3 regions of the Pseudarthrobacter humi genome follow, and region 3 is predicted to be linked to each of the others. Evidence: predicted binding sites of a transcription regulator. Region 3 holds the regulator's gene; each other region holds the start of a gene.
The links. Region 3 encodes HrcA, which represses chaperone genes, less so after heat shock. Its sites were predicted from a motif close to TTNGCACTCGNNNNNNNCGAGTGCNAA; they were not measured.

Region 1 (9,519 bases), on a different contig from region 3:
TCTGCGGCACGCCGCCTTCCGGCCTGATCAAGGACAAGTCCCACCACCTGTACGGCATGGGAATGTTCAAAACGAGCTTCACCAAGACGGTGACGGACTTCGTCGGCTGCTACGACTACGTGCTGTCGCCCGTCAGGCACACCTTGTGGGTCAAGGGCGCGGAACGGGTCTTCCGCCGGCTTGAAACCGCACGCACCGGCCAGCAGTTCTACTGACCGCCCACCAGCCACTCTCACCATCCACACCACGAAGGCCAGCGCCTGCCCCAGTCGGCAGCCCAGCCATAGATGAGGTTATTTCCGTGAATCCAACCAAGGCCGGAGCCGGACTCGAGTTCAGCGTCCTCAGCGATGCCGAGTTTGAGTCCTTCTCCCTCAAGCACCCGCAAAACAACTTCATCCAGTCCGCTGACTTCACCCGTTTCCAGCGTGCCCGCGGTCAGTCAGTGGAACTGTTCGGTGTCAGGCGCGACGGCGACCTGGTCGCCGCCGGGAAACTGAACTTCACCACCAACCGCTGGGGCTACAAGGTGTGCGAGTGCGCCAAGGGCCCCCTCCTGGACTACACGGACGCCGCACTGGTGCGTGACGTCGTCGGACTCCTCAAGGAACGCGCCGCGGAACGCAAGGCCGCCGAACTCCGGATTTCCCCGAACCTGACGTACATCGCCCGCGATGCCGACGGCGCCGAACACCCCGAGATCGTGGACAACAGGCCGCTCGTGGCGGAACTGGCGGGCCTTGGTTTTGAACACCAGGGCTCCGACATGAACTTCGCCAACGTCAACTGGATGTTCATCAAGCAGCTCGGCGGCATCACGGACGCCGAGGAGCTCATCATGGGCACCAGCTACCGGACACGGAAGGCCATCCGGAAGGCTGAAAAGAACGGTGTGTTCCTGGAGCAAGCCACCCTTGAAACCCTCGACGAGTTCTACGACGCGCTAAGCACAGCCGGGGACGAGAAGGGCTTCTTCTACCGCGAACGCGAATACTACGACCAGCTCCTGCGGACCACCTCTGCCGAGTTCACGAAACTCATGATGGCCAAGATCGACATCCCCGCGTACCGGAAGTCCATCACCGAACGCCTGGAAGCGGAAGCCGCGTCCGCAGCCGAACTCCGCCGTGACGTCGAAGAGACCGGCAGCAAAAAGAAAGCCAACCGGCTCAAAGTTGTCCAGGACCTCGTGGACAGCTACGAGCGCAGCCTCAAGGACATCGAGCGGTTCCCGGACTCGGTGGGTGTGGCTACAGTGGCCGCCATCCACTTCGTCTGCTTCGGCGACGAGGTGGTCTGCGTTATCGGCGGCACCAAGCAGGACTACATCTACTTCAACGGCGCCACGTCCCTGTACTGGGGAATGATGCTGCACGGGCTGGACAAGGGCTACTCGCGCTACAACTTCTACGGCACCTTCGGCATCCAGGGACAGGACGAAGAAGGCCACGGCGGCTACGAGTTCAAGAAGGGCTTCGGCGGCGACGTGGTCCAGCTGCTGGGTGACTTCGTGATGCCCGTGCGGCCGGTAGCCTTCCAGGCCAACCGCCTGGTCCGCGCGGGCATCGCGGCGGCCCGCACCCTGCTGGGCAAACTGCCACTGAAGCGCCAGGCCTAACACCAAACCACGAACTGCCAGAAAGGGAGGAGCACCAAGGTGAACGATCGACCTGGAAATCCAAGGCGCAGGCCTCCCACCGACGGTCTGCCCAAAACAGAGCCGCTCACCCCCTCCCAGCTCCGCCAGGATGCCGCGGCCAAGCGGATGCTGCGGCGCCTGGTGCGGGGGGAGAACCCGCCGACGGCGCCACTGAGTATTGTGGACAGGCTCGCCGGAAGCCCCTACGCCAACCCCATGATCCAGGTGGGAGGCGTGGACACCTCCGCACGCAAGACCCTGGACTTTTCCCTGCACCTGGCCGAGACCATGTTCCGGTACGGGGCAGGCGCCCTGGAAGTGGAGACGAGCATTATTGCCGTCACCGCGGCGCTGGGGCTGAAAAACATCGAAGTGGACATCACCAACCAGTCGGTGGCCATCAACTATGCGCCCAGGGACCAGACGCCGATCGCGCTGCTTCGGGTGGTGCGGTCCTGGACCAACAACTATGCCGGGCTGGCCAAAGTACACCGGCTGGTGACGGACATCGTGGCCGGGGGAGTGGGCCGCGATGAGGCGATCCGCCGGCTGGACGAGGCCATCACCAGCCCCAAACCGTTTCCACGCTGGATGGTCACTGTAGCCTTCGGCGTGTTCGCGGCAGTCTTTGTGGGCGTGCTCGGCGGAGGTCCGGTGTCCTCGGGCATCGCCTTCGTGGCCAACATCGGTGTCAGCCTGCTCGCCCGCCAGCTGGGCCGGTGGAGGGTTCCGGATTTCTTCACGACGGCGGCATGCTCCTTCGGCGTGACGCTCACCGCGTTGCTGCTGTGGCGGTTTGAGCTCACTAACGCACCGGCGATTGTGGTGGTGGGCGGCATCCTCCTGCTCCTGCCCACCGGACGCCTCGTCTCGTCGGTCCAGGACGCCATCAACGGGTTCCCGGTGACCGCCGCGGGCCGGTTCCTGTCCACCCTGCTGACGTTCGGCGCGATTGTGGCCGGGATCGCGGTGGCCTTTGTGATCGGTTCGATGACCGGGATGCAGCCGATTAGCGTCACGGAAACGTTTCCGCCTGCCTACGACCTCTGGGTCCTGGTCATCCTTATCGCCGTGGCAGTGATGGCCATCGGCGTGACGGAGCAGACCTCGTGGGAACTGCTGCTGCCCACCGCAGCCGTGGGCGTGGTGGGCTATTTTGTACTGCTTGGCGCTGCTTCCCTCGGCGTCGGTGACCGTTTCTCCCCGGCGGTCGCGGCCGTTGTGATTGGACTATTGGCTCGAGTGGTGGCTCTGAAAATGGGCGCTCCCCAGCTGGTGGTGGCCGTCCCGGCGGCCCTGATCCTGTTGCCTGGACTGACCATCTTCCGCTCGATGTATGTGCTGACCATCGAGGAATCCGAAGTCCTGCTGGGAGCTGGCGGCATGCTCAACGCCGGCGCGATAGTCCTGGGCACAGCCGCCGGCATTGTCCTCGGCGACACCCTGGCCCGGCCCTTGACACGCAGCCTGGCCAGCAACGAGCGGCGCCGCGCCCGCCGCCGTTAACCGCCCGCCGCCGTTAGGCAACGGTCAGATCTACCCTGCTTAGATCTTTCCTACGGGGAGTTTCTTCTCAGCCTGGAAATCGTCCTCCACCCGGCCCTGGGCCCAGTAGCCGGACAGCGAAACCTGGCTCCGTTCGAGGCCGCGCTGGACGAAAAAGACGTCTCGGAGGCCCTTCATGTAGCCGCGCTCGCCGTGCGCAAAAACGTCGACCCGTCCGGCGGGCCACTCGGCGCCGGCAACCGCGGAAACCAGGAGTTCCCCGGCGCCTGCAGGAACGCCGTTGCGGCGGAGCCAGGTCACCTGAACGCCCGCCGGGGACGCGAGGGGCTGGATGTCCGCGTCGCTGTCCACCTCGATGAACGCCAGGCCGACCGCTTCAACAGGCAGTGATTCGATGGCGGCGGCGATCGCAGGAAGTGCGGCTTCATCACCGGCAAAGAGGTACCAGTCAGCGTCGGGCGACGGGTTGTAGGCACCGCCCGGCCCGGTGAAGGTGAAGGTATCGCCGGGCTTGGCGGCAGCCGCCCAAGGGCCGGCCAGCCCTTCGTCGCCGTGGATTACAAAGTCGATGGCGAGTTCCTGCGCCTCGATGTCCACCCAGCGGACCGTGTAGGTGCGGGTGAAGGGCCACTGCTCGCGGGGCATGGTTTCGCGGATGGTCCACAGGTCCAGGGGCTGGGCATAGTCAACGCCGGGCTGCGGAAAAACGATCTTGATGTAGCGGTCCACGAAGCTGTTGTTCACGTAGGCGGCAAAACCCTTGCCGCCGGCCACGATCCTGACCATGTGGGGCGAGAGTTCTTCCCGTCGAATGACCGTGAGGTCGATCTGCGGACGTGTATTTTTTGTGGCGCTGGTGGCGGCCGGAACAGTGCTCATAAGGTAACCCTAAGCTAAGGGAGCGCGGGGAGGTCCCAGGTTACGCCAGGGCAGCCCTGGTCCTGCAGCAGCCGGTTGATGGTGCTGAAGGGCCGGGAGCCGAAGAATCCGCGCGACGCCGACAACGGGCTGGGGTGGGCGCTGGACACGACCGCCGCGCCCGGTAGGAGGGGCCGGACGCTCTCCGCGTCCTTTCCCCACAGCACCGCCACCAGCGGCGCCGGGCCGCCGTCGGACGTGCGCCGGCCGGCCACCGCGGTGACTGCCGCCGTCGTGATGGCCTCCCAGCCTTTGCCCCGGTGGGAGCCGGCTGCCCCGGCCCGGACGCTCATGACCCGGTTAAGCAGCAGGATCCCCTGGCTGGCCCAGGCGGACAGGTCGCCGTGGACGCGCGCCGGAAGGCCGAGGTCGGACTCAAGCTCACGGTAGATATTGGCCAGGCTCCGCGGGATGGGCCGGGTCCGTCCGTCAACGGCGAAGGACAGGCCGATCGCATGGCCCGGCGTCGGGTAGGGGTCCTGGCCCACTACCAGGACTTTCACGCCCGCCAGCGGCTGCCGGAAGGCGCGCAGAACGTTCGACGGCGCCGGCAGCACCTGGTGCCCCGCGGCAACTTCGGTGGCCAGGAAGCGCAGGACACTGCGCAGTTCACTCTCCACCGGGCCCAGCGCCTCCGCCCAGTCGGCCGCCATCAGCGCAGTGAGCGGCAAGGCGGCCATCTCGGCAAAGCCCAGGGCATCCGCCGGGTCCGCCGCCAGTTCGAAGAGCGCGTCAGAATCAAACACGCTCCCATTCTCGCAGGGTTGCCGGCCGCTGCATCCGGGGCGCAAATGACAACGGTGTTATTCACGCCGTAGCATGGGGAGGAGATTTTGAAACTTAACCGGTGATTCAGCGAGACCAGCGAAAGGGTGTGCCGTGGCGGAACCTGCTCGCGAACACATGCCGGAGCCGGAAGAGCGCGGCTCTTTGCTGGCGGATTTTACGCTTCGTGACTCCCCCCTGAGCGAGCGAGACCAACAGATGCTTGCGCTGGAGCGGCAGTGGTGGAAGTACGCCGGGGCCAAGGAACAGGCCATCAGGGAGCTGTTCGATCTGTCCGCAACGCACTACTACCAGCTGCTCAACGCCCTCATTGACACCGAAGCTGCACTGGCCCACGACCCCATGCTGGTCAAGAGATTGCGTAGACTACGTACGTCGCGTCACCGGGCACGCACTGCACGACGCCTGGGTTCCGACGCCTGACCACGCTCGTGCTGAGCCATCAGCAGCAATCAACAAGGACGTCTCCCCACCATGACCAAATACGCTCGGGATGAATTCGACAAGGTTCCGGAGTCCGCCTCGCGGCAGGGCGTCCACCGTGCGGCATCGGCGCCGGCCCGCCGCAAGCTGTGGCCCATCCTTGCTGTGGGGATTGTGGCATTGGCCATCGGAGTGGTGTCCTTCCTGATCCTTCCCAAGCTCGGGTTCACCCAGGCCGGCAGCGAAGCCTCCACCAGCCTGGAATCAACCGCGGCCTCCGAGGCAAGCACGGCACCGTCCGTCACCGCTCCATCTTCCGCAGACCCGGAGCCCTCGAAGAGCCCGGACGCCGGGCCCAGCGCTTCGCCCAGTAACGTCCCCTCCGCAGCTGTGCTGGACAAGACCCAGGGCATTGCCATCTACAACGCGGCAGGTACGGCCGGGCTCGCCGGACGCATCAGCTCGATGGTCCAGGCCGATGGCTGGACCCTGGGCCAGGTGGGAAACTGGGGCGGCGCTCCGCAAAAGACATCCGCAATCTTCTATGCAGGCCCGGCGCAGAAAGCCAACGCAGAAGCAGTCTCCAAACTCCTGAACATCCCCACGCTGGTGGAGACCCAGGAATTCCAGGTGCCGTTGGTTGTTGTCCTGGGGCCGGGCTACCAGTAACGCCGCGCGGTCACGCCTGAATAACTTTTGGGCACCGGAGCGGCCGTGTGGCTCGGCCCGCCGGATGGCTTGTCGCTAGAGTGATTTCAGGCTTCGGTCCGTAACAAGCGGCACACTTCCGACGGGGACCGACGGCACGACGGAAAAGAGCGGACATCATGGCATTGGGAACGGTTAAGTGGTTCAACGCCGAAAAGGGCTACGGCTTTATTACGGTGGACGGCTCCGGGGACGATGTCTTTGTGCACTGGTCGGCTATTGAGGGCGAAGGTTACCGGGCACTGGATGAGGGACAGCGCGTGGAGCTTGAAGTCGGTGAAGGCGAGAAGGGCCCGCAGGCAGAAAACGTCCGGCCCGCGCAGTGATCTCCCGCAGCTTGCGTTCAACAATCGTCCGCACGACCACAGGGGCGGCCCTCCTGCTGGCCCTGGCCGGCTGTGCCGGAGCCGGCGGCGGCGGCGCCCGCGTTGAATCCGCTGAAGCATCCGGTGACGGCACGCTGCGGATCGGGCTGATCCAGGACAGCACAGGGAAGCAGGCCTTCCTCAACGACTCGCAGCTCGCCGCGGCCCAACTGGCAATCAAGGAAATCAATGCGGCCGGCGGCCACAAGGGCAGGCCCGTAGATCTGGTGGTGGGCGCCGGTGATGGTGCCGACGCCCAGGCCAGGAGTCTGGCCTCAGCCAAGGTTGACGCGGTCATTGGACCCACGGATTCGAGTCACGCCGCCGCTGCCATCGACGTCCTCGCGGCGGCCCGCGTGCCGCTCGTCTCGCCTGCAAACTCCGCTGCCGGCCTGTCCCGCTACAAGAGCGGCGGCTATTACTTCAGGACGGCCGCGGCGGACGTAGCCCAGGCATCGGTGCTGGTGAAGCTGGCCAAGGACGGCGGCGCCAAGAGCCTGGCCGTGGTCCACCAGGACTCCAGCTACGGAAAGGACGTGGCTGCCGCGGTGGCCGGCGCCGCCAAAAACGCCGGCCTGGAAACTGTCTCCACCACCGCCTTCAAGCCCGGCGCCGCCGGGAACGCCGCAGCCGCTGCCAAGGCCGCCACTCCTGACGCTGTAGTGCTGATCGCCAGGGACGACGCCCAGGGCGCCATCGCAGAGCTCAATAACGCGGGACTTTCGGGCAAGAGCATCATCCTGAGCGACGGCGCCTTCGCCCAGTACGGTTCGGGACTTGGATCCAAGGCGCTCGAAGGTGCACGTGCAGTGGTGCCGGGCCTGTTGCCGTCTGCGGACTTCCAGGCCCGTCTTGTGTCGGTCAACCCTGCCCTGAAAGACCTTTCGTTCGCCGCGGAGACCTACGACGCCGTGAACCTGGCGGTCCTGGCGGCAGCCAAGGCTGACGACGACGCCGGCCGCTCCATCGCCGCCAACCTGATCGCCGTCTCCGGCGGGACAGGAGGCGGGCAGCCCGCCGCGCAGGCCCCGGGCCCGGCCACCAAGCCGTGCCTGTCCTACACCGACTGCCTCGCGGTCCTGAAGACCGGGGCAGGCATTAACTACGACGGCGAATCGGGGCCGGTTGCCTTCGACGCCAACGGTGACATCACGACGGCCAACTACATGGTGTTCACCTACGGCGCAGACAACAGGGCAGTTCTCAGCGGCCACGAGGCGGCAGGCCGGGCCACGGGCTGATCGCCGGTGGCGAACGGGCCGCCCTGACAGGGCGATTTACGGGACCTTTCGCTTGCACTCTCACCTAGGGAGTGCTAATTATTGAGTTAGCACTCATACGTACCGACTGCTAAAGCAACGTCCGGTTTGACCGGAATCGGGGCTTGGCGGCGGTCGTGGAGCGAGAGAAATACCTAGCTGGAGTGAGATCCCCAGCCGCGGCATACAGAGGCCGCCGGTGAAGGATCGTCCGTCGCGGGCACTGCAGTGAGGTTCATTCTTAACGACTGTCCCGAAAGGACTACTGCCGTTATGGCCAAGATCATTGCATTTGATGAAGAGGCACGCCGCGGTCTTGAGCGGGGCCTGAACATCCTCGCCGACGCCGTCAAGGTCACCCTCGGCCCGCGTGGACGCAACGTCGTCCTCGAAAAGAAGTGGGGCGCCCCCACGATCACCAACGATGGTGTTTCCATCGCCAAGGAGATCGAGCTGGACGACCCTTACGAAAAGATCGGCGCCGAGCTGGTCAAGGAAGTTGCCAAGAAGACGGACGACGTCGCTGGCGACGGCACCACCACGGCTACCGTGCTGGCGCAGGCCCTGGTCAAGGAAGGCCTGCGCAACGTCGCGGCCGGCGCTGACCCGCTGTCCCTCAAGCGCGGCATCGAGAAGGCCGTAGCGGCCGTCACGGTTGAGCTGCTGGCCTCCGCCAAGGAAATCGAAACCAAGGAAGAGATTGCGGCAACTGCCTCCATCTCCGCCGGTGACGACGAAATTGGCGCCCTGATCGCTGAAGCCCTGGACAAGGTGGGCAAAGAAGGCGTCATCACCGTCGAGGAATCCAACACCTTCGGCCTGGAGCTCGAGCTCACCGAAGGCATGCGCTTCGACAAGGGTTACATCTCCGCGTACTTCGTTACCGATACCGAGCGCCAGGAAACGGTCCTTGAGGACCCGTACATCCTGATCGTCAACTCCAAGATCTCCAACGTCAAGGAACTGGTTGCTGTCCTGGAAAAGGTCATGCAGTCCAACAAGCCGCTGCTGATCATTGCCGAGGACATCGAGGGCGAGGCCCTGGCCACCCTGATCGTCAACAAGATCCGTGGCACCTTCAAGTCCGTTGCCGTCAAGGCTCCGGGCTTCGGCGACCGCCGCAAGGCCCAGCTGGCCGACATCGCTGTACTCACCGGTGGCCAGGTCATCGCCGAGGAAGTCGGACTCAAGCTGGAGACCGCCGGACTGGAACTCCTGGGACGCGCCCGCAAGGTTGTTGTCACCAAGGACGAGACCACCATCGTTGAAGGTGCCGGCGACGCCGACCAGATCGCTGGCCGCGTTTCCCAGATCCGTGCCGAGATCGAAAACTCCGATTCGGACTACGACCGCGAGAAGCTGCAGGAACGCCTGGCCAAGCTGGCCGGCGGCGTTGCAGTCATCAAGGCCGGTGCCGCAACCGAGGTTGAGCTCAAGGAACGCAAGCACCGCATTGAGGACGCTGTCCGCAACGCGAAGGCTGCTGTTGAAGAAGGCATCGTCGCCGGTGGCGGCGTTGCGCTGATCCAGGCCGGCGCCAAGGCGTTCGCGAACCTGAACCTGACCGGTGACGAAGCAACGGGTGCGAACATCGTCCGCGTTGCCATCGACGCCCCGCTGAAGCAGATCGCCTTCAACGCCGGCCTCGAGCCTGGCGTTGTTGTCGACAAGGTCCGCGGCCTGCCTGCAGGCCACGGCCTGAACGCAGCAACCGGCGAATACGTCGACCTGCTGGCTGCCGGCATCAACGACCCCGTCAAGGTAACCCGCTCTGCCCTGCAGAACGCGGCTTCCATTGCCGGTCTGTTCCTCACCACCGAGGCCGTTGTGGCCGACAAGCCGGAGAAGAACGCTCCGGCCATGGGTGGCGGCGACGACATGGGCGGTATGGGCGGCTTCTAGTCCCCAGCGCCCG
Region 2 (9,519 bases), on a different contig from region 3:
CCTCGTACTCGCCCGTCTTGGCGTTGAAGCCGTTGTTGGTTTCGAGCTCGGCCACCTTGGCGGTGACAACGTAGCCGTCGAATCCGGCGTTCTGGGCGATCCAGCGAAGCGGCTGGACCAGCGCGCGGCGGACGATGCCCACAGCAGCGGCGGCGTCGCCTTCGAGGGCCTTGACTGCAGGGTCCTCATCGAGGGCCTTCAGTGCGTGGATCAGTGCTGAACCGCCACCGGCCACAATGCCCTCTTCGAGGGCGGCACGGGTGGAGGACACTGCATCTTCGATGCGGTGCTTCTTTTCCTTCAGCTCAACTTCGGTGGCTGCGCCGACCTTGATGACACCGATGCCGCCGGCCAGCTTGGCCAGGCGCTCCTGGAGCTTTTCACGGTCCCAGTCGGAGTCGGTGCGGGTCAGCTCGGCGCGCAGCTGGGAAACCCGGGCTGCGACGTCTTCTGCGGAACCGGCGCCGTCAACGATGGTGGTGTTGTCCTTGGTGACCGTGATGCGGCGGGCGGTACCCAGCACCTCGAGGCCAACCGAATCCAGGCTGAGGCCCAGTTCCGCGGAGATGACCTGCGCACCGGTGAGGGTGGCGATGTCCTGCAGCATGGCCTTACGGCGGTCGCCGAAGCCCGGAGCCTTGACGGCAACAACGTTCAGCGTGCCGCGGATGCGGTTGACGATCAGCGTGGACAGGGCCTCGCCCTCAACGTCTTCGGCAATGATGAAGAGCGGCTTGGAGCTCGCCAGAGCCTTCTCCAGCAGCGGCAGGAAGTCCTGCACGGAGGAGATTTTGCCCTGGTTGATCAGGATAAGGGCGTCTTCGAGGACGGCTTCCTGGCGTTCGGAGTCGGTCACGAAGTACGGGGAAAGGTAGCCCTTGTCGAACTGCATGCCTTCGGTGAGGACCAGCTCGGTCTGCGTGGTGGAGGACTCCTCGATGGTGATCACACCATCCTTGCCGACCTTGCCGAATGCCTCGGCGAGGAGCTCGCCGATTTCGTCGCTCTGGGCCGAGATTGCTGCCACGCTGGCAACCTGCGTGCCTTCAACCGGGCGTGCGTTCTCGAGCAGGCGGGCCGCAATGGCTTCCACGGAAACCTCGATGCCGCGCTTGATCTGGCCCGGAGCGGCGCCAGCCGCAACGTTGCGCAGGCCTTCCTTGACCAGGGCCTGGGCGAGCACGGTGGCCGTGGTGGTGCCGTCGCCGGCAACATCGTTCGTCTTCGTGGCTACTTCCTTGGCCAGCTGCGCGCCAAGGTTCTCATACGGGTCATCAAGCTCAATTTCGCGGGCGATGGTGACGCCGTCATTGGTGATGGTGGGTGCCCCCCACTTTTTGTCGAGGACAACGTTGCGGCCGCGGGGGCCGAGCGTCACCTTGACAGTGTTGGCGAGCTTATCGATGCCGGCTTCAAGCGACCGGCGTGCAGCGTCGTTAAACGCAAGCTGCTTTGCCATGGTTTTGTCCTTTCAAAGACAGAACCCCGCACTGTTGTTCAGTCAGGGACGGAACAGCAGCACGGGGATCCAAAGAGTTACTTTACGACGATCGCCAGAACGTCGCGGGCGGAGAGCACGAGGTACTCGGTGCCACCGGTCTTGACTTCAGTTCCGCCGTACTTGGAGTAGATAACAACGTCGCCAACGGCAACATCGATCGGAACGCGGTTGCCGTTGTCGTCAAAGCGGCCGGGGCCTACTGCAACAACTTCGCCTTCCTGCGGCTTCTCCTGTGCGGAGTCCGGGATAACCAGGCCGGAAGCCGTGGTCTGCTCGGCTTCGAGCGGGCGGACAACAATACGATCCTCAAGAGGCTTAATAGAGACCGACACTCGGACCTCTCCTTCTACGTCAGCAAATTCATGGACAGTTGAGCTGCTTCGCCGTGGCTGGCAAACCGTCGTCGCGGTGCCGGCAGCAGCCTGGCTGGCAGCTCTTCATGTGTTAGCACCCTCCTAGGGAGAGTGCTAATGACGACTCTATGTATTGGTTAGCACTCGGTCAAGGCGAGTGCCAGAATTATGTCGCCGGCGAACAGCTGCTACCGGCCGGTGAGGTCCTCGAGATCGACGTCCTCGTCGCCGTCGTCCCCTACCTCAACGGTGCCCCGCCGCAGGTACAGCACCACGGCGCCGCCCACGGCAGCCAGCAGCGAGACCACCAGCAGGATGATGCCGCCTATGCGCGCCCCGGCGTAGAGGCTGCGGATGTCCTGTGCCTCGTCCGTGGCGTCCTGGATGTTCTTGCCGCCCACGGAGTAGACGGTGGCGTTGAACGTGTCCAGGAAGAGGATGATCACCAGCAGCGCGACGCAGACCACGGCCACTGCGGATCCTGCAATCAGCGCGGGGCGGGCAAACTTCACCAGGTCCGGCTTTCTTGCTTCGGGTAGTCCGGACGGCTGGGTGCCTGCGCTGTCTTCCATGCCTTCAACCCTAGCGGGAACTGGCCTCCGGGCTACCTCCACTAGGCTTGAACCCATGGCTCAAGCACCGCAGGACCAGATCGCCCCACTGCTCACGAGCGAAGGCTGGGAGCTCCTGGCGTCCCTGGGCCCGTATCGCGAGGACAAGTCCTTTGAGCTCAATGCGGCCCTCCGCAAGGCCGGGCACTCCCCCGCACTGGTCTCCGCCGTCCTCACCCAGTCCCGGCTGCGCACTAAAGCCGAGCTGAAGTTCGGCGAGTTCGCCCGGAGCATGCTCTTCACGCAGGCCGGGCTGGAACAGGCCACGCGTCTCACGGTTGCCGCCCGGCATGCCGAGCGGTTTGCGCAGGCCGGTGTCCGCCACGTGGCCGACCTCGGCTGCGGCCTTGCCGCGGACTCCTTGGCGCTGGCATCGATGGACATTACGGTCACGGCCGTGGAAATGGACGAAACCACCGCCGCCTGCGCCACGGTCAACCTGATCCCCTTCCCCAACGCCACCGTGGTGCACTCGGACGCCACCACCGTCCCGTTGGACGGGGTCGACGGCGTCTGGCTGGATCCCGCACGCCGGGTCACCTCCACCTCGGGTACCAAGAGGATCTGGGATCCTGAGGCGTTTTCGCCGCCGCTGTCCTTTGTGGAAGCACTCGCCGCCACCGGGCGCGCCGTTGGCGTCAAAATGGGCCCCGGCATGCCGCACGAATCAGTTCCCGCCGGCTGCGAGGCGCAGTGGGTATCGGTGGGAGGCGACGTCACCGAGGTGGCCCTGTGGTTCAACTCCGTGCGCCGGCCCGGAATCCGCCGCGCGGCGCTGCTGCTGGGCCCGCAGGGTGCCGCCGAGCTGACCAGCGCTGAAGACTTCGACGGCGGTCCCGCCGCGCCGGTGGGTCCGGCGGCGGGTTACCTGTATGAGCCCGATGGCGCGGTGATCCGCGCCGGACTGGTGGCCGACGTCGCGCTTCAACTGGGCGGACACCTGCTGGACGAGCACATCGCCTACATCTGCGCTCCGGAGCTGGTGGACACGCCGTTCGCCCGCGCCTACAGGGTCCTGGAAGTGATGCCGTACAGCGTCAAGGCGCTCAAGGCCTGGGTGAAGGAAAATGGCATCACGGTGCTGGACATCAAGAAACGCGGCACCTCGGTAACCCCGGAGGAACTGCGCAAGCAGCTGTTCGCCGGAAGCAAGGTGGCCGGGAAGAAGGCCGGACAAAAAACAGCCACCCTGGTCCTGACCCGCATTGGGGAGGACCGGGTGGCCATCTCGGTGGAACCTGTCTAAGGCAGCGAACCGTCCTGAGACCCGGCCTTACTGGGCGCGCATGAAGTCCTCGGCGGCCCGGACCTGCTCGTCGGTGGGCCTGACACCGGTGTAGAGCACAAACTGCTCGAGCGCCTGGATGGTGGCCACCTCGGCTCCAGTGATCACCTGTTTCCCGGCGGAGCGGGCCGCCTTGATCAGCGGTGTCTCCGCGGGCAGCGCCACGACGTCGAACACTACTTTGGCTGCCGCGATGGCATCTTCCGGGAAGGACAGCGAGTCCACGTCCGGCCCGCCCGCCATACCGATGGGGGTGACGTTGATGATCAGGTCCGCCGTGCCGCCGTCGAGCGTTGCCCTCCATTGGAACCCGTACTGCTCAGCGAGCGCCCGGCCGGTGTCTTCGTTCCGGGCGATGACGGTGACGTCTGTGAAGCCGGCGTCACGCAGGGCCGCGACGGTGGCCTTGGCCATGCCGCCGGCGCCCTGGACCAGCACCGAATAGTCCGTGGGCACGGCGTTGCTTGCGAGGAGCTGCTCGATGGCGGTGTAGTCGGTGTTGTAGGCCTTCAGGTGCCCGTTGGTGTTCACGATCGTGTTGACCGAATCGATGGCCTTGGCGGAAGGATCCAGTTCATCCACGAGGGCCATCACGTCCTCCTTGTACGGCATGGACACCGCGCAGCCGCGGATTCCCAGGCCCCTGACGCCGGCGATCGCCTGGGCCAGGTCTGTGGGGGCGAAGGCCTTGTAGATCCAGTTCAGGCCCAGCTGGTCGTAGAGGTGGTTGTGGAACCGCGTCCCGTTGTTGCTGGGCCGGGCCGACAGCGAAATACACAAGGTCATGTCTTTATTGAGAATGGGCACCTGCCCATTAAACGCGTTCCGCCCAACTAGGTCGCAGTAGATGTCGTTTTGAGCGCTCATAACGACATCTACTGCGACCTAGTTGGGGTGGGTGCCTTTGGTTACGGGCAGCCTGTCCCTGCCGGATAGCTTCCGACGGCGGCGGGCAGCTTTCCCGGGGCGGTCGCCTTGCCTGCCAGCACGGCAACGAGGGCGTCAAAAGCGCCAGGTGTGCGGCCGTAGAGCGCAATCTTCACCGGGGCAGTGGAATCCTGCAGCGGCCATGGCGCATCCAGGGCCACGGCAATATCGCCCCCAACAGGCCGACCGGCGTAGCCGATGAGGCTGACCAGGGGGCCCGCCCCGGTGCCGAGCCCTGCCTTCGCTGCGGCAGCCTCAAACCGTGCCCGGTCCTGCGCTGATCCGCCGGCAATCCGGATGCTTCCCTCGACGATCGGCGCGTCGCAGTGTCCGGACAGCACTGTGACGGCGGCCGCGGAGACCCGCGCCGAGGTGTCGGCACCGCTGCCGGGGGCTGCGCCGGCGGGGGCCGACCCGGCAGGCGGCGACGTGGCGCGGCCGCGCCAGGTCATCATGGTGGCGACGCGGACAGCTGCTTCGTCCAGGCGGGCCGCCGGCAGTGTTCCGGCCGCGACAGCGCTAACGATGGCTGTGTGGGCCTCCCCCACGTCCGTGGGCATCAGGAGCAGGTCCGCGCCCGCGGCGAGCGCCGCCGTTGCTGCGGAGCCGCCCGGGTATTGCTGCTGGACTGCGCCCATGTTGAGGGCATCGGTCACCGCCACACCCTTGAAGCCCATGCCGCGCAGCGCAGCATAGGTGGGGCCGGACAACGACGCCGGGACGCCGGGTTGCAGGGCCGGTACGGCGATGTGCCCGGTCATGACCATGGGCATACCGACGGCGATGGCCGCCCGGAACGGCTTCCAGTCCCGGGCTTCGAGTTCCGCGATGCCCGCGGGCTGGACAGGGAGGTCCTGGTGCGAGTCAACGGTGACGGAGCCGTGGCCGGGGAAATGCTTGACGGCGGGCAGGACGCCGGCCTCCTGCATGCCCTGGGAAAACGCCACTGCCAGTGTTCCTGCTGCGTCGGGGTTGCCGGACATTGACCGGGCACCGATGGTGGGATCTGCCGGGCCGATGGTCACGTCCGCATCGGGGGCGAAGTCAACGGTGAAGCCCAGGGACGCGATCTCCGCGGCCAGGGCGCGGCCGGCGTCCTTGGCGAGTGGTGCACTGCCGGCGGCTCCGTAGCTCAGGGCCGTCGGCCATTCGGTCAGGGGCGCACCCAGCCGCGTCACAATCCCGCCCTCCTGGTCCACGCCGATGAGCCCGGGCCAGGGCCTGCCGTCGGCCTTGGCGGCCTTGGCCAGCCGGGCGTTGACAGCAGTCATGGCAGCCGGATCCGCCTGACCGCGCGCGTCGAGCGGGATGTTGTCGCCCATGATGATGGACCCGGCCAGATGGAGGCGCTCAATGGCGGCGGCCTGGGCTTCGGCGTCGGTACCGGCGTACACGGGCATCAGCACCTGGCCGGCCTTCTCCTCGACCGACATCGCCGCCACGGCGGCCGCGGCGACATCCTGGTCCCGCTGTTCGGGACCCCAGCCCAGCGGCAGCAGCCCGGGGTCAGGTGAGGGAGAAGCGGACGGAGAGGCCGTCGTCGGCCGCTCTGATTCCGGGGTTGAGGCCGGCGCAGGGCCGGAGGTCGCCGGGGCGGTGGCGGGAACTGCCGTGCAGGCAGTCAGGGCGGCCACGGCAGCGGCCACTATTGGGAGGGTGGTTTTGTGAATACTGTCACGGGTCCAAAGGAACAAGGCCATCAAGACGATGCTACCCCTGCATTAGACTTGAATGCGGCGCGTGCCCAGGGATGTCTGAACAGTTAGGGGAACGCATGAAGATTGATTTCGCTTCATCGAAGCAATCAACTCTTGGTGTGGAATGGGAGCTGGCCCTGGTGGACGGCCAGACCGGCGAACTGGCATCAGTGGCCAACGAAGTACTCAGCGGCGTGGTTGCCAAGCACCCAGAACTCAACGAAGACGACGAACACCCGCACATCAAGCAGGAACTCCTGCTCAACACCGTGGAGCTTGTCACCGGCATCTGCGAGACCGCCGCCGACGCCAAGGAAGACCTCAGCCGGTCCCTGGCCGCGGTCCGCGAAATCACTGACCCCATGGGCGTGGAGGTTTTCTGCGCCGGCAGCCACCCGTTCAGCCCGCCGCAGCTGCAGCCCGTGACGGACAAGGCCCGGTATGCCAAGCTGATCGACCGCACCCAGTGGTGGGGCCGGCAGATGGTCATCTACGGCGTGCACGTCCACGTGGGCCTGGACCGGCGCGAAAAGGCACTCCCCGTGCTGGACGGCCTGGTCAACTACTTCCCGCATTTCCAGGCGCTCTCCGCGTCGAGCCCGTTCTGGGGCGGCGAGGACACCGGCTACGCGTCTCACCGGGCCCTGATGTTCCAGCAGCTCCCGACGGCGGGCCTGCCCTTCCAGTTCCGGTCCTGGGACGAATACGAGTCCTACGTCCAGGACATGTTCACCACCGGCGTGATCGACACCCTCTCCGAGATCCGCTGGGACATCCGCCCGGTCCCCAACCTCGGCACCATCGAAATGCGCATCTGCGACGGCCTCGCCACCCTGGAGGAGGTGGGCGCGATTGCCGCCCTCACCCAGTGCCTGGTGGATGAATTCTCCACCACGCTGGACAACGGCGGCAGTATCCCCACCATGCCGCCGTGGCACATCCAGGAGAACAAGTGGCGTGCCGCCCGCTACGGCATGGAGGCCATCATCATCCTCGACGCCGCCGGCAGGGAACAGCTGGTCACCGAGCACCTGCTGGAGACCCTGAACCGGCTTGAGCCGGTGGCGGCGAAGCTCGGCTGCCCCGACGAACTGGCCGACGTCGAGAAGATTATCCGCCGCGGCGCCGGCTACCAGCGCCAGCGCCGCGTCGCTGCCGAGCACGGTGGCGACCTGCAGGCCGTGGTGTTGGACCTGGTCAAGCAGATGCGGAACGGCCCGACGGGCTAGTCCCGCCGCAGAAACGGGGCACGTTGACACGAACACGCCGGCCGCCGTCGTCGATTACGACGACGACGCGCCCAAAGTGCCCCGCGACGGTACGGCGGGGGTTTCGACAGGCTCAGCCACCGGAAGCTTTTGCGGGCCGGTCAGGCGGGGAGTGACACCGCGGTGACGGGCATCGAGGAATCCGGGGCGAAGCGGATTCCGCTGGGCCCGATCCCCGCCATCACCAGCTGCGCACCGAGGGCCGCCACCATGGCGCCGTTGTCCGTGCACAGGTCCAGCGGCGGCACGTGGAGTCGGATTCCGGCGGACGCACAGCGTTGGCCAGTGAGTTCGCGCAGCCTGGAGTTGGCCGCCACGCCCCCTCCCAAAAGAACGTCTTTGATGCCATGTTCGCGGCAGGCCAGGACGGCCTTGGACGTGATCACATCCACCACTGCTTCCTGGAAAGCTGCGGCGATGTCGGCGACAGGCACGTCTTCGCCGCGGGCCTCGAACTGCTCGACGCACCGCGCCACTGCCGTCTTCAGGCCGCTGAAGGACCAGTCGTAGCGGTGTTTTCCCGGTTCCTCGGCAGTGCCCATGTACTTGGGCTGGCTGAGGCCGCGCGGGAAGCGGATGGCTTTGGTGTTGCCGGTGCGGGCCAGCTTGTCGATGGCCGGGCCGCCCGGGTAGCCGAGGCCCAGGATGCGGGCCACCTTGTCGTAGGCCTCGCCGGCGGCGTCGTCGATCGTGGAGCCGAGGAGCCGGACGTCGCTGGTGATGCTGTTGATCTTCAGGATCTCGGTGTGCCCGCCGGAGACCAGCAGGGCACCCAGGTTCTCCGGGAGACGGCCTTCGTGGCCGAGCCCACCCGCGAGGCTGGCGGAACGGCCGGCGGTGCCGCCGGCAGCACCGCCGTCGGGGTTTCCGTCCAGCAGCCCGACGCCGACATGCGCCACAAGGTGGTTGATGGCATACAGCGGCTTGCCGGTGGCCACGGCCAGTGCCTTCGCGGCGCAGACCCCGACCATCAGGGCGCCTGCGAGCCCAGGTCCGGAGGTGACGGCAAGGGCGTCCACCTCTTCAAGGGTCACGTCGGCGTCGGCCAGTGCCTGCCGCAGGGTGGGCACAAAGGCGTCCAGGTGTGCGCGGGAGGCGATCTCGGGGATCACTCCGCCGAAGCGGACGTGCTCGTCCATCGAGGAGGACACCGTGTTGGTGAGCAGCGTGGTGCCGCGGACGATGCCGACGCCGGTTTCGTCGCAGGAGGATTCGATGCCCAGTACCAGGGGCTGCGAGCGGTTCATGCCTTGCCTGCTTCTGTTGTGGGATCGTGGGCTGGTGCGGGGTCGGCTGACGCTGGGTCGGCAGTGGCTTCGGGGACCAGCTGCAGCCGCATGATCAGGGCGTCAACCCCGTCGCGGTAATACCCCCGGCGGACGTGGATCTGTTCGAAGCCGAACCGCACGTACAGCTGCTGCGCCCGGGGGTTGTCCGCGCGGACCTCCAGGAGGACGTCCGCTGCCCCGCGGAGACCGGCTTCCGTGATCAGCCTGGTCAGGAGCGTAGAGCCGATGCCCCGGCCTTCGAATTCAGGCACGACGGCGATGGTCTGGACATCCGCGATGGGCTCGATGCACATCAGGCCGGCGTAGCCCACGATCTCCCCGCCGCTTTCCGCCACCAGGTAACGGCGCGTTTCCGGCTGGGACAGTTCGGCCAGGAACATGTGCAGCGGCCACGCGTCCGTAGGGAACAGCCGCTGTTCGAGGGCGTCCACGGCGGGCACGTCCTCCAGGGTCATGTCTCGGAACACCACTCCGTCAGCGTTGGTCGGCATGCTCACAGGGCCCGCTTCCGTGGGCCAGGGACCTGGGCATCCGATTCCCGGAGGTACAGGGGTGTGGAGTCGAGCAACTGCCCGCCGGCTGCCAGCC
Region 3 (9,506 bases):
TCACCATCATCCCGGTACTGAACAAGATCGACCTCCCGGCAGCCCAGCCGGAGAAGTACGCGGCCGAACTGGCCAGCCTGATCGGCGGCGACCCCGACGACGTGCTCCGCGTCTCCGGCAAGACCGGCATGGGCGTCGAAGTCCTGCTGGACAAGATCGTCCGCGATCTGCCGGCCCCGGTGGGGGACCCGAACGCCCCCGCGCGCGCCATGATCTTCGACTCGGTCTACGACACGTACCGCGGTGTGGTTACCTACGTCCGTGTGGTTGACGGCATGCTCCACCCCCGTGAACGCATCCAGATGATGTCCACCCGGGCCACCCACGAACTCCTCGAGATCGGGGTGAGCTCCCCGGAGCCCACCCCCTCCAAGGGTCTCGGCGTTGGCGAAGTGGGCTACCTCATCACCGGTGTGAAGGACGTCCGCCTGTCCAAGGTCGGCGACACCGTCACTAACCTCGCCAAGCCTGCCACGGAGTCCCTTCCCGGCTATGCCGATGCCAAACCGATGGTCTTCTCCGGCCTGTATCCGCTGGACGGCACGGACTACCCGGTGCTCCGCGATGCGCTGGAGAAACTGATGCTCAATGACGCCGCTCTGGTGTACGAGCCCGAAACGTCGGCCGCGCTTGGCTTCGGCTTCCGCGTCGGTTTCCTCGGCCTGCTCCACCTGGAAATCACCAGGGAGCGCCTCGAACGCGAATACAATCTCGACCTGATCTCCACCGCCCCCAACGTGGAGTATGAAGTGACGCTGGAGGACAAGAGGGTGGTCCATGTGACCAACCCCAGCGAATACCCCTCCGGCAAGATAGCAGAGGTCCGCGAGCCGATGGTGGCTGCCACCATCCTGGCGCCGAACGAGTTTGTGGGCGCCATTATGGAGCTCTGCCAGAGCCGCCGCGGCGTTATTGGCGGCATGGACTACCTGTCGGAGGACAGGGTCGAAATCCGCTACCGGCTGCCACTCGCTGAGATCGTGTTCGATTTCTTTGACATCCTCAAATCCAAGACCCGGGGCTACGGTTCGCTGGACTGGAAGGCCGACGGCGAGCAGGTGGCCGACCTGGTCAAGGTGGACATCATGCTCCAGGGCGAACAGGTGGATGCCTTCTCCGCCATCACGCATCGCGAGAAGGCCTATGCCTACGGTGTGATGATGACCGGCAAACTGCGCGAGCTCATTCCCCGCCAGCAGTTCGAGGTGCCCATCCAGGCTGCCATCGGCTCCAGGATCATCGCCCGGGAAAGCATCCGCGCCATCCGCAAGGACGTTCTGGCCAAGTGCTACGGCGGCGACATTTCCCGTAAGCGCAAGCTGCTGGAGAAGCAGAAGGAAGGCAAAAAGCGCATGAAGATGGTGGGCCGCGTTGAGGTCCCCCAGGAAGCCTTCATCGCTGCGCTGACCACCGACGAATCCAAGGACAAGGCCAAGAAGTAGTGATCACAGTGGCCGGCAGCACCGGAGGCCCCTGCAATGCCTAGCATTCTTCCGCTCGGTGACCCCGCGCCGTCGGACGGTCTGCTGCCCGCCCAGGCAGTGGCAGGTGCGGCGGACCGGGCCTTCGGCCTGTACGTACACATCCCGTTCTGCGCTGTTCGTTGCGGATACTGCGACTTCAACACCTACACGGCCACCGAGCTGGGCGGCGGAGCGTCACAGGACGCCTACGCCACCACGGCCGTGTCCGAAGTCGACTTTGCCGCCTCAGTCCTGCGGAACTCGGGTCTCCCGGACCGGCCGCTGAGCACAGTCTTCTTCGGCGGCGGCACCCCCACGCTGCTCCCGGCGGAAGACCTCGCGCGGATCCTGACGGCCGCCGTCGGGCACTGGGGCCTGGAACCCGGAGCCGAAGTGACCACCGAAGCAAACCCGGACTCGGTCACCCCGGCATCCCTTCAGGTCCTGGCCGATGCCGGCTTCACCCGGGTTTCCTTCGGCATGCAGTCTGCCGTTCCCCATGTCCTGAAGGTCCTGGACCGCACGCACACGCCCAGCCGCGTGCCGCAGGTGGTGCAGTGGGCGCGCGATGCCGGACTGGCCGTGAGCCTGGACCTGATCTACGGGACACCGGGGGAGTCCCTGGAGGACTGGCGGTTCTCCCTGGAGACGGCCCTGTCCTACCAGCCTGACCACATCAGTGCCTACGCGCTGATCGTGGAAGAAGGCACCAAGCTGGCGGCCCAGATCCGCCGTGGTGAAGTCCCGGGAATCGACGACGACGACCACGCCGACAAATACGAACTCGCCGACCAGCTGATCGGCGCTGCAGGCCTCAGCTGGTACGAGGTCAGCAACTGGTCCCGGACGCCGGAGCAGGCATGCCGGCACAACCTCGCGTACTGGCGGGGAGACGACTGGTGGGGCATCGGGCCAGGTGCACATTCGCATGTCGGCGGTGTGCGGTGGTGGAACGTCAAGCACCCCACGGCCTACGCCGGACGGCTCGCTCAGGGCCTGTCACCGGCGGCCGGGCGCGAAACCCTCGACGCCGAAACCCGCGACGTGGAGCGCGTGATGCTTGAGGCCCGGCTCGTGTCGGGGCTGGCAACGTCAACGCTGGGCGACCACGGCCGTCACGCCGTGGCCGGGCTCATTGCCGACGGCCTGGTGGAGCCACCGGCTGCCTTCCACGGCACGCTGGTACTAACGCTGAAGGGCCGTCTGCTGGCCGACGCCGTGGTCCGCAGGATCCTGCCGGGCTGACGCCCCAAAGCAACGCGGGGTCACTTCCGGCCCGATGCGATGCAATTATCGGGCGGGAAGTGACCCCGCGTTGTGCCGCTACTTGATCCAACGCAGGTTGTACTGGTAACGGTGGGGCTGGCCCTTGTTGACATGGATGCCTGCGGCCACGGAAAAGCAGGTCAGGGCAATCCAGATCAGCGTGGCGATGACGGCGAAGGCATTTCCCACCACCGGAATGAACACCAGGAGATTGGCCACCAGGGCTGCAATGGTGGGCGGCAGGCTGAAGTTCAGCGCTTCCTTGGATTCCTGGGCGGTAAACGGCCCGCGCTCACGGAAAATTAGGTAGATCAACAGCGACGGAACGCAGCCGAGGATCCCGCCGAAGTGTGCCAGCGTGGCCCACTGGCGGTCTTCGCTGGCCGTCAGGGGCAGCGCATTAGCCGGAACGCCCTGATACTCGGAACGGCCCTGGCCGCCGTGGTCGTCCCGGTGCTCGCGTGCGTTTTGTGCCACGGTTTTCTTCCTTCGAAAGTGCAATGGTGCTGGGTTGGAGAATGCCGGACTGAAGCAACTGCAGCCTCCGCAGTACCAAGAATACTGGTTCGGCTACCAAATGCCGCCGCCAGGACCCGGATCCGGTGTCAGGGCACCGTCAGGAAGTCGATGACTTCCTCCACTCTCCCGAGCAGTGATGCTTCCAGGTCCGCGTAGCTGCGGACAGCGCCCAGCAGCCTTTGCCAGCCAAGCCCGATGTCTTCCTTGGTGGAGTGTGGCCAGCCGAACGCTGCCAGGATGCCGGTCTTCCAGTCCTGCCCGCGGGGCACCACCGGCCATTCTTCGATGCCCAGGACGGCAGGCCGGATGGCCTGCCACACGTCAACGTAAGGGTGCCCGACGATCAGGACGTTCCCGGCCGCACCGGGGGAGGCCATCACGGCGGCAGCGATGCGCCACTCCTTCGAGTCGGGCACCAGGTGGTCCACCAGGACCCCCAGCCGCCGTCCCGGACCGGGACCGAATGCGGCCACCGCCCCCGCCAGGTCATCAATGCCATGCAAAGGCTCGACGACGATGCCCTCTATGCGGAGATCGTCACCCCAGACTTTTTCCACGAGTTCGGCGTCGTGTTTTCCCTCCACCCAGATCCTGCTGGCTTTGGCCACCTGGGCACGCTGGCCGGCAACGCGGACTGAGCCGGACGCCGTCCGGCCGGCGGCCACGGGGGCGGTCTGCCTGGGCGCCGGGGGAACGAGTCGGATGGGCTGCCCCTCCAGGAGGAACCCGAAGCCCAGTCGGAAGGACCGGGACTTGCCGCGCCGGTCTTCGAGGGCCACTACATGCATGCCACCTGACTTCTCCACCCGGGTCACCGCTCCCACCCAGCCTGACTGGGCGTCTTCGAGAACCATGCCGCGTTCCACGGCGACCTCGGGGAGTTCGCTTCTCACGGGCGCGGTGATCTCCTGCGGACCCCAGTTCTGGTACTGCATGGATTGATTCCGCCTTGCCGCTAGATCCTGGTCCGGAATTTCGCCCGGAGCGGTACCAATGCTAACAACGGGGCGACTCATATTAGACTGTTAGCACTTAGGCATGTCGAGTGCTAACCCTGCAGTGACCATGGATGGAGGTGGAGTATGAGCGAGCCGCGCAAACTCGAAGTACTGCGCGCCATCGTGGAGGACTACGTGCACTCCCGTGAGCCAGTAGGTTCCAAAGCACTCGTGGAGCGCCACCACCTCGGCGTTTCCAGCGCCACCATCCGCAACGACATGGCGGCCCTGGAAGACGAGGGCCTGATCACGGCCCCGCACACCAGTGCCGGACGGATCCCCACAGACAAAGGCTACAGGCTGTTTGTGGACCAGATTTCAGCGGTAAAGCCGCTTTCCCACGCGGAACGGCGTGCCATTCAGGCGCTGCTGGAGGGCGCAGACGATCTGGACGACGTCCTGGACAGGACCGTCAGGATGCTGTCGCAGCTGACCAACCAGGTCGCCGTAGTGCAGTATCCGCATCTGAGCCGCGCCACCATCCGCCACATCGAATTCGTCCTGCTCGCGCCCCGGCAGGTCCTGGTGGTCCTCATCGCCACCACCGGCAAGGTCGAACAGCGCGTGATCGACATCGGCCAGGACCTCGGCGACGACGCTATCGCCGCGCTGCGGACACACTTCCTCGGATCACTCGCGGGCATCTCGCTGAGCCGGCTGACCTCCTCGCTGCCGGGAGTCGTTTCGTCCGTCAGCCCGGGCCAGCGCGCGGCGGCCCAGGCCTTGGCCCACGGGCTGGAAACGCTCGCCCACAGCAGCCGCGAGGAACGCATGGTCATGGCCGGAACGGCGAACCTCGCCCGTTCCAATGTGGATTTTCCGCTCAGTATCGGGCCCGTCCTGGAAGCGCTTGAGGAGCAGGTTGTCCTGCTGCGCCTCCTGAGCGACATGGCGCAGGATCCGAGGGGCGTGGCAGTCAGCATCGGGCGTGAAAACCCGTACGACGGACTCGCGGAAGCCTCCGTGGTGGCCACGGGCTACGGACCGGACAGCACTGCCAAGATCGGTGTGCTCGGCCCCACCCGGATGGATTATCCCACCACCATGGCCGCCGTCAGGGCAGTAGCCCGTTACCTTTCAAGAATTCTGGGTCCGTAACAGCACCGCGGTCCAGGCACGAAGAGCAGTGCCGGCAGCCCGGCTGCCGGCAGTACAACAAGGAAGAGATACGAACTTTGAGCAGCCACTACGACGTCCTCGGAGTCTCGCCGGAAGCCACCGGGGAAGAGATCAAGAAGGCCTACCGCAAGCTGGCCCGCACTCTCCACCCGGACGTGAACCCCGGGGACGATGCATCGGACCGCTTCAAGGCCGTGACCCATGCCTACGAGGTACTTTCGGACCCGCAGAAGCGCCGGATTTATGACACCACCGGCAATGAGAACGGCACCGACAACGGGTTCGGCGGCGGCGGATACTCCGGCCAGGGCTTCGCGTTCCAGGACATCTTCGACACGTTCTTCGGCGCCGGCGGCACGTCCGGCCCCGCTTCCCGGGTCCGCCGCGGCCAGGACGCGCTGATCAGTGTACGGATCGAACTCCGCGATGCCGTGTTCGGCGTCAACCGGAAACTCGAAGTGGACACAGCCGTCACCTGTCCCACCTGCAACGGGTCATGCTGCCGCGACGGCAGCCACCCTGTGCGCTGCGATATCTGCGGCGGCAGCGGCCAGGTCCAGCGTGCGGTGCGCTCCATCCTGGGCCAGGTCATGACGGCGGCCCCGTGTGGCAGTTGCGAAGGCTTCGGGACGGTCATCAAGGACCCCTGCAACGAATGCAGCGGCCAGGGCCGCATCCGCAGCCGGCGGTCGCTCACCATCAAGGTGCCGGCCGGTGTTGCCACGGGCACCCGGATCCAGCTCTCCGGGCAGGGCGAAGCGGGCCCTGCCGGCGGACCGTCCGGGGACCTGTACGTGGAACTCCGGGTCAACAACGACGCCACCTACGCACGCGACGGTGACGACCTGCACGCAACGCTGCACATCCCGATGACTGCCGCCGCCCTGGGCACCGAGCTGTCACTGGAAACCTTTGACGGGCTGCAGGAAATCGACGTCAAGGCAGGGACGCAGTCCGGGGAGATCATCACGCTCCGTGGACTCGGCGTGACGCACCTGCGCGGTTACGGCCGCGGGGACCTGATGGTCCATCTGCAGGTGGAGACGCCGGCCAAGCTGGATGCCGCGCAGGAGGATCTCCTGCGGCAGCTGGCGAAGCTGCGGGGCGAGCAGTTCACCGAAGGCAAACTGGCTGCCAGCGGCGGCGTCTTTGCCAAGCTGCGGGACCGGTTCGGTAACCTGTAGCGGTGAGCAATCCCGTTTTCTTCAGCGGTGCCGGGTCGCTGGACGAGCTGGTGCCCGGTGCCCGTTTTGTCCTTCAGGGGCCGGAGGCACGCCACGCCGTGGCCGTAAAACGTCTATCTCCCGGAGAGGCAGTGGACATTGCCGACGGCGCCGGAAGGCGGCTGACCGGAACTGTCGTCTCGGCGTCGCCCGCGGAGCTCACGGTGGAATGCTCCGCCCTCGTTGTGGAGGACCGGCCCGACATCCGGCTTGTGCTGGTGCAGGCCCTGGCCAAGGGGGACCGTGATGAACTGGCCGTGGAAACGGCAACCGAACTCGGGATTGATGCCGTGGTTCCCTGGCAGTCCGAGCGATCAATTGTCCGCTGGAAGGGTGAGCGCGCGGCCAAGGCCCACGCAAAATGGCAGTCCGTGGTCACTGCCGCCGCCAAGCAGGCACGCCGCGCCTGGATCCCCGAGGTGCGCGCCGCCGTCGAAACGCCAGGCCTTGCGGCGGCCGTGGCGGCAGCGGATCTGGCCGTAATCCTGCACGAGGACGCGGTCCGGCCGCTCCGGTCTGTCCTGGAATCATGGCAGGTCACCCAGGCTGACGCCGGACCCCAGGAGATTCTGCTCATCGTTGGTCCGGAGGGCGGAATCAGTCCCCGCGAAGTCACCCGGCTTTGCGACGCCGGGGCCGTGACGGCGCTCTTGGGACACCACGTCCTGAGGTCATCCACAGCCGGGCCGGCAGCGGTTGTTCTGGCGAGTGATGTACTGGGACGCTGGACAGCGCCGGTCTCCTGATGCCGGCTGCTACGCGGGCTGTTACCGGACGTTGAAGTTCCGCGTATCCACATTCAGCTCCTGGCTCGTGCCGGCCGCGTCCACTTGCGAAACGCGGAGCTCGTAACTCCCCGAGGACAGGCTAAGGGCAAGCGTAAAGACTCCGGACTGGGCGGCTTCGGCAGCTGCAGTGGTCTCCCCGGTCAGGTAGGGCGCCTTGTTCCCGTTCGCTTCGGCCCGCAGGATCTGCCAGCGGAGCTTACCGCCCGGAACGGTGCTGCGGCCGGTGATCTTGACGCTTCCGCCGGCCAAACCAGTCCCTTCCTGCGGATCGATGATCCACACGGGCGCCACCATTCCGGCAGCTCGGGACATGGGGTCGCCAAGCTGGACGTGGTTGAAGGCAACGTAATCTGTGTGGCTATCCACCAGGATCCTGACCTGGATCTGCTGGCCGGAATCGATCAGGCCGGAACTCGCGGCCGCTGCCGTAGCGGTAAAGACCAGCTGCTGAATGGCGCGGCCGGCCATGTCGGCGTCGAGATTGCTGTTAAAGGCATCCTCCGAGACATCGACGGTAATGACGTTTTTGCCGGAGATGGACGAGGCGAGTTTCTCGGGATCCTGCCAGGGCGTGAAGAAATCCGGGTCCAGCGGCTTCTCGGACATCATGGCTCGAAGGGCGCGGGTCACTGGATTCTCCTGTTCCGGCACGTCCCGGAACTCCCGGTATAGGAACACGTTGCTGTTGCTTCTGCCTATCCAGTAGACCGGTGCCTTATTCGAGGACTGTGTAGTTTCCAGGGGCGCGCTGGTGGAAAGTGACCCGGGGGAGCCTGTGGCGGCAGCGCTGGAGTTTGAATTCAGGGTGGGCTCAGGGCTGGGGTCCGCGATACAACCGGTGAGAAGGAGGAATGCTGGCAGCAGGCCCAGGATAGGTTGCGGACGAAAACGCGGCGCGACGCGCCTGGCACTGAGGGGGGTCGCTGTTTCCGGCACTCTCGTGGCCTGTCCTTTCCGGCTGTGAAATGGCGAGGCCTGGGCCCCGTAAGCCGGTCCCCGGACGGCTGTGATTTCCAGCATCGCATAGCCAGCTCCGGCAAAAGGACCGAATCCGGGCTGCCGGCCCAACTGCAACGGGAACGATATGAGCCCGATATGAAGTTGATACCTAATGACGCCAACCGTCCCGCAGAAAGCCGGTGACGGGCACCCTCGCCGGAGACGGCCTGACGCTGCCGGGAGGTGCCTCCTGGCGTAAGATGGAAGGACTCCGCTGGCTCCTGCATGCTCGGCAACAGCCCCCACGCAGCAGCCGGCGCACCTAAATTTCGAACTGGAGGGGACCACGGGCCTGCGGGCCAGCACCATGACTGAATCAGCGAACGGAAAGCGCCGGCTCAATACTGACCGCGCCGCCGGAGAATTCCCCCATTCACTTCCCGGTGTCCGGACGGAGGTGGTTCTCTTCGACAACTCCGATCAGATGGTCCAATCGCTCGGCAGCCATGACGAGGCCCTGCGTTACATCGAAGAGCAGTTCCCGTCCGTTAACTTCCATGTCCGCGGAAACGAACTGTCCATCAGCGGCCCCGCCAACGAAGTTCCCCGCATCATGCGGCTGCTGCATGAGGTGCGCGGCCTCGTGGCCCGTGGGACAGTCATCAGCCCCGCGGTGTTGCACCAGCTCGTCGCGTTGCTCCGCAGCCAGTCATTGCAGAACCCTGTGGACGTCCTCACCCATGACATCCTCTCCAGCCGCGGGAAGACCATCCGGCCCAAAACGCTGAACCAGAAGAACTACGTGGACGCGATTGATGCGAACACGGTGATCTTCGGGATTGGCCCTGCAGGCACGGGTAAGACGTACCTTGCGATGGCCAAGGCCGTCCAGGCGCTGCAGCAGAAAGAAGTCAGCCGTATTATCCTGACCCGGCCCGCAGTCGAGGCCGGCGAGCGGCTGGGGTTCCTGCCGGGCACCCTGAGCGACAAGATCGATCCCTATCTGCGCCCGCTGTATGATGCGCTGCACGACATGATGGACCCCGAGTCCATCCCGCGCCTGATGGCCGCCGGGACCATCGAAGTGGCGCCGCTGGCTTACATGCGAGGACGCACGCTCAACGACGCCTTCATCATCCTGGACGAAGCGCAGAACACCACACCCGAACAGATGAAGATGTTCCTCACGCG

Region 1: a site for HrcA is predicted at 7,673-7,699, ahead of groL (chaperonin GroEL). Genes of this name have one in related genera too.
Region 2: a site for HrcA is predicted at 1,992-2,018, ahead of groES (co-chaperone GroES). Genes of this name have one in related genera too.

Annotation. Positions count from the first base shown of each region.
Region 1 covers NZ_JANCLV010000007.1:201,102-210,620, reverse strand. The annotation lists gene NFC73_RS12460 (lipid II:glycine glycyltransferase FemX) at 1-215, shown strand, start outside; gene NFC73_RS12455 (peptidoglycan bridge formation glycyltransferase FemA/FemB family protein) at 302-1,618, shown strand; gene NFC73_RS12450 (threonine/serine exporter family protein) at 1,658-3,145, shown strand; gene NFC73_RS12445 (siderophore-interacting protein) at 3,185-4,024, opposite strand; gene NFC73_RS12440 (uracil-DNA glycosylase) at 4,039-4,809, opposite strand; gene NFC73_RS12435 (DUF3263 domain-containing protein) at 4,943-5,272, shown strand; gene NFC73_RS12430 (LytR C-terminal domain-containing protein) at 5,324-5,941, shown strand; gene NFC73_RS12425 (cold-shock protein) at 6,100-6,306, shown strand; gene NFC73_RS12420 (ABC transporter substrate-binding protein) at 6,318-7,586, shown strand; gene groL (chaperonin GroEL) at 7,878-9,506, shown strand.
Region 2 covers NZ_JANCLV010000001.1:340,592-350,110, reverse strand. The annotation lists gene groL (chaperonin GroEL) at 1-1,459, opposite strand, end outside; gene groES (co-chaperone GroES) at 1,537-1,833, opposite strand; gene NFC73_RS01740 (hypothetical protein) at 2,043-2,426, opposite strand; gene NFC73_RS01735 (class I SAM-dependent methyltransferase) at 2,482-3,711, shown strand; gene NFC73_RS01730 (shikimate 5-dehydrogenase) at 3,739-4,557, opposite strand; gene NFC73_RS01725 (glycoside hydrolase family 3 N-terminal domain-containing protein) at 4,659-6,110, opposite strand; gene NFC73_RS01720 (glutamate--cysteine ligase) at 6,452-7,603, shown strand; gene tsaD (tRNA (adenosine(37)-N6)-threonylcarbamoyltransferase complex transferase subunit TsaD) at 7,744-8,889, opposite strand; gene rimI (ribosomal protein S18-alanine N-acetyltransferase) at 8,886-9,422, opposite strand; gene tsaB (tRNA (adenosine(37)-N6)-threonylcarbamoyltransferase complex dimerization subunit type 1 TsaB) at 9,425-9,519, opposite strand, start outside.
Region 3 covers NZ_JANCLV010000013.1:88,217-97,722, forward strand. The annotation lists gene lepA (translation elongation factor 4) at 1-1,442, shown strand, start outside; gene hemW (radical SAM family heme chaperone HemW) at 1,479-2,708, shown strand; gene NFC73_RS16570 (DUF4870 domain-containing protein) at 2,787-3,206, opposite strand; gene NFC73_RS16575 (DUF3097 domain-containing protein) at 3,335-4,183, opposite strand; gene hrcA (heat-inducible transcriptional repressor HrcA) at 4,331-5,344, shown strand; gene dnaJ (molecular chaperone DnaJ) at 5,422-6,549, shown strand; gene NFC73_RS16590 (16S rRNA (uracil(1498)-N(3))-methyltransferase) at 6,552-7,334, shown strand; gene NFC73_RS16595 (GerMN domain-containing protein) at 7,356-8,312, opposite strand; gene NFC73_RS16600 (PhoH family protein) at 8,683-9,506, shown strand, end outside.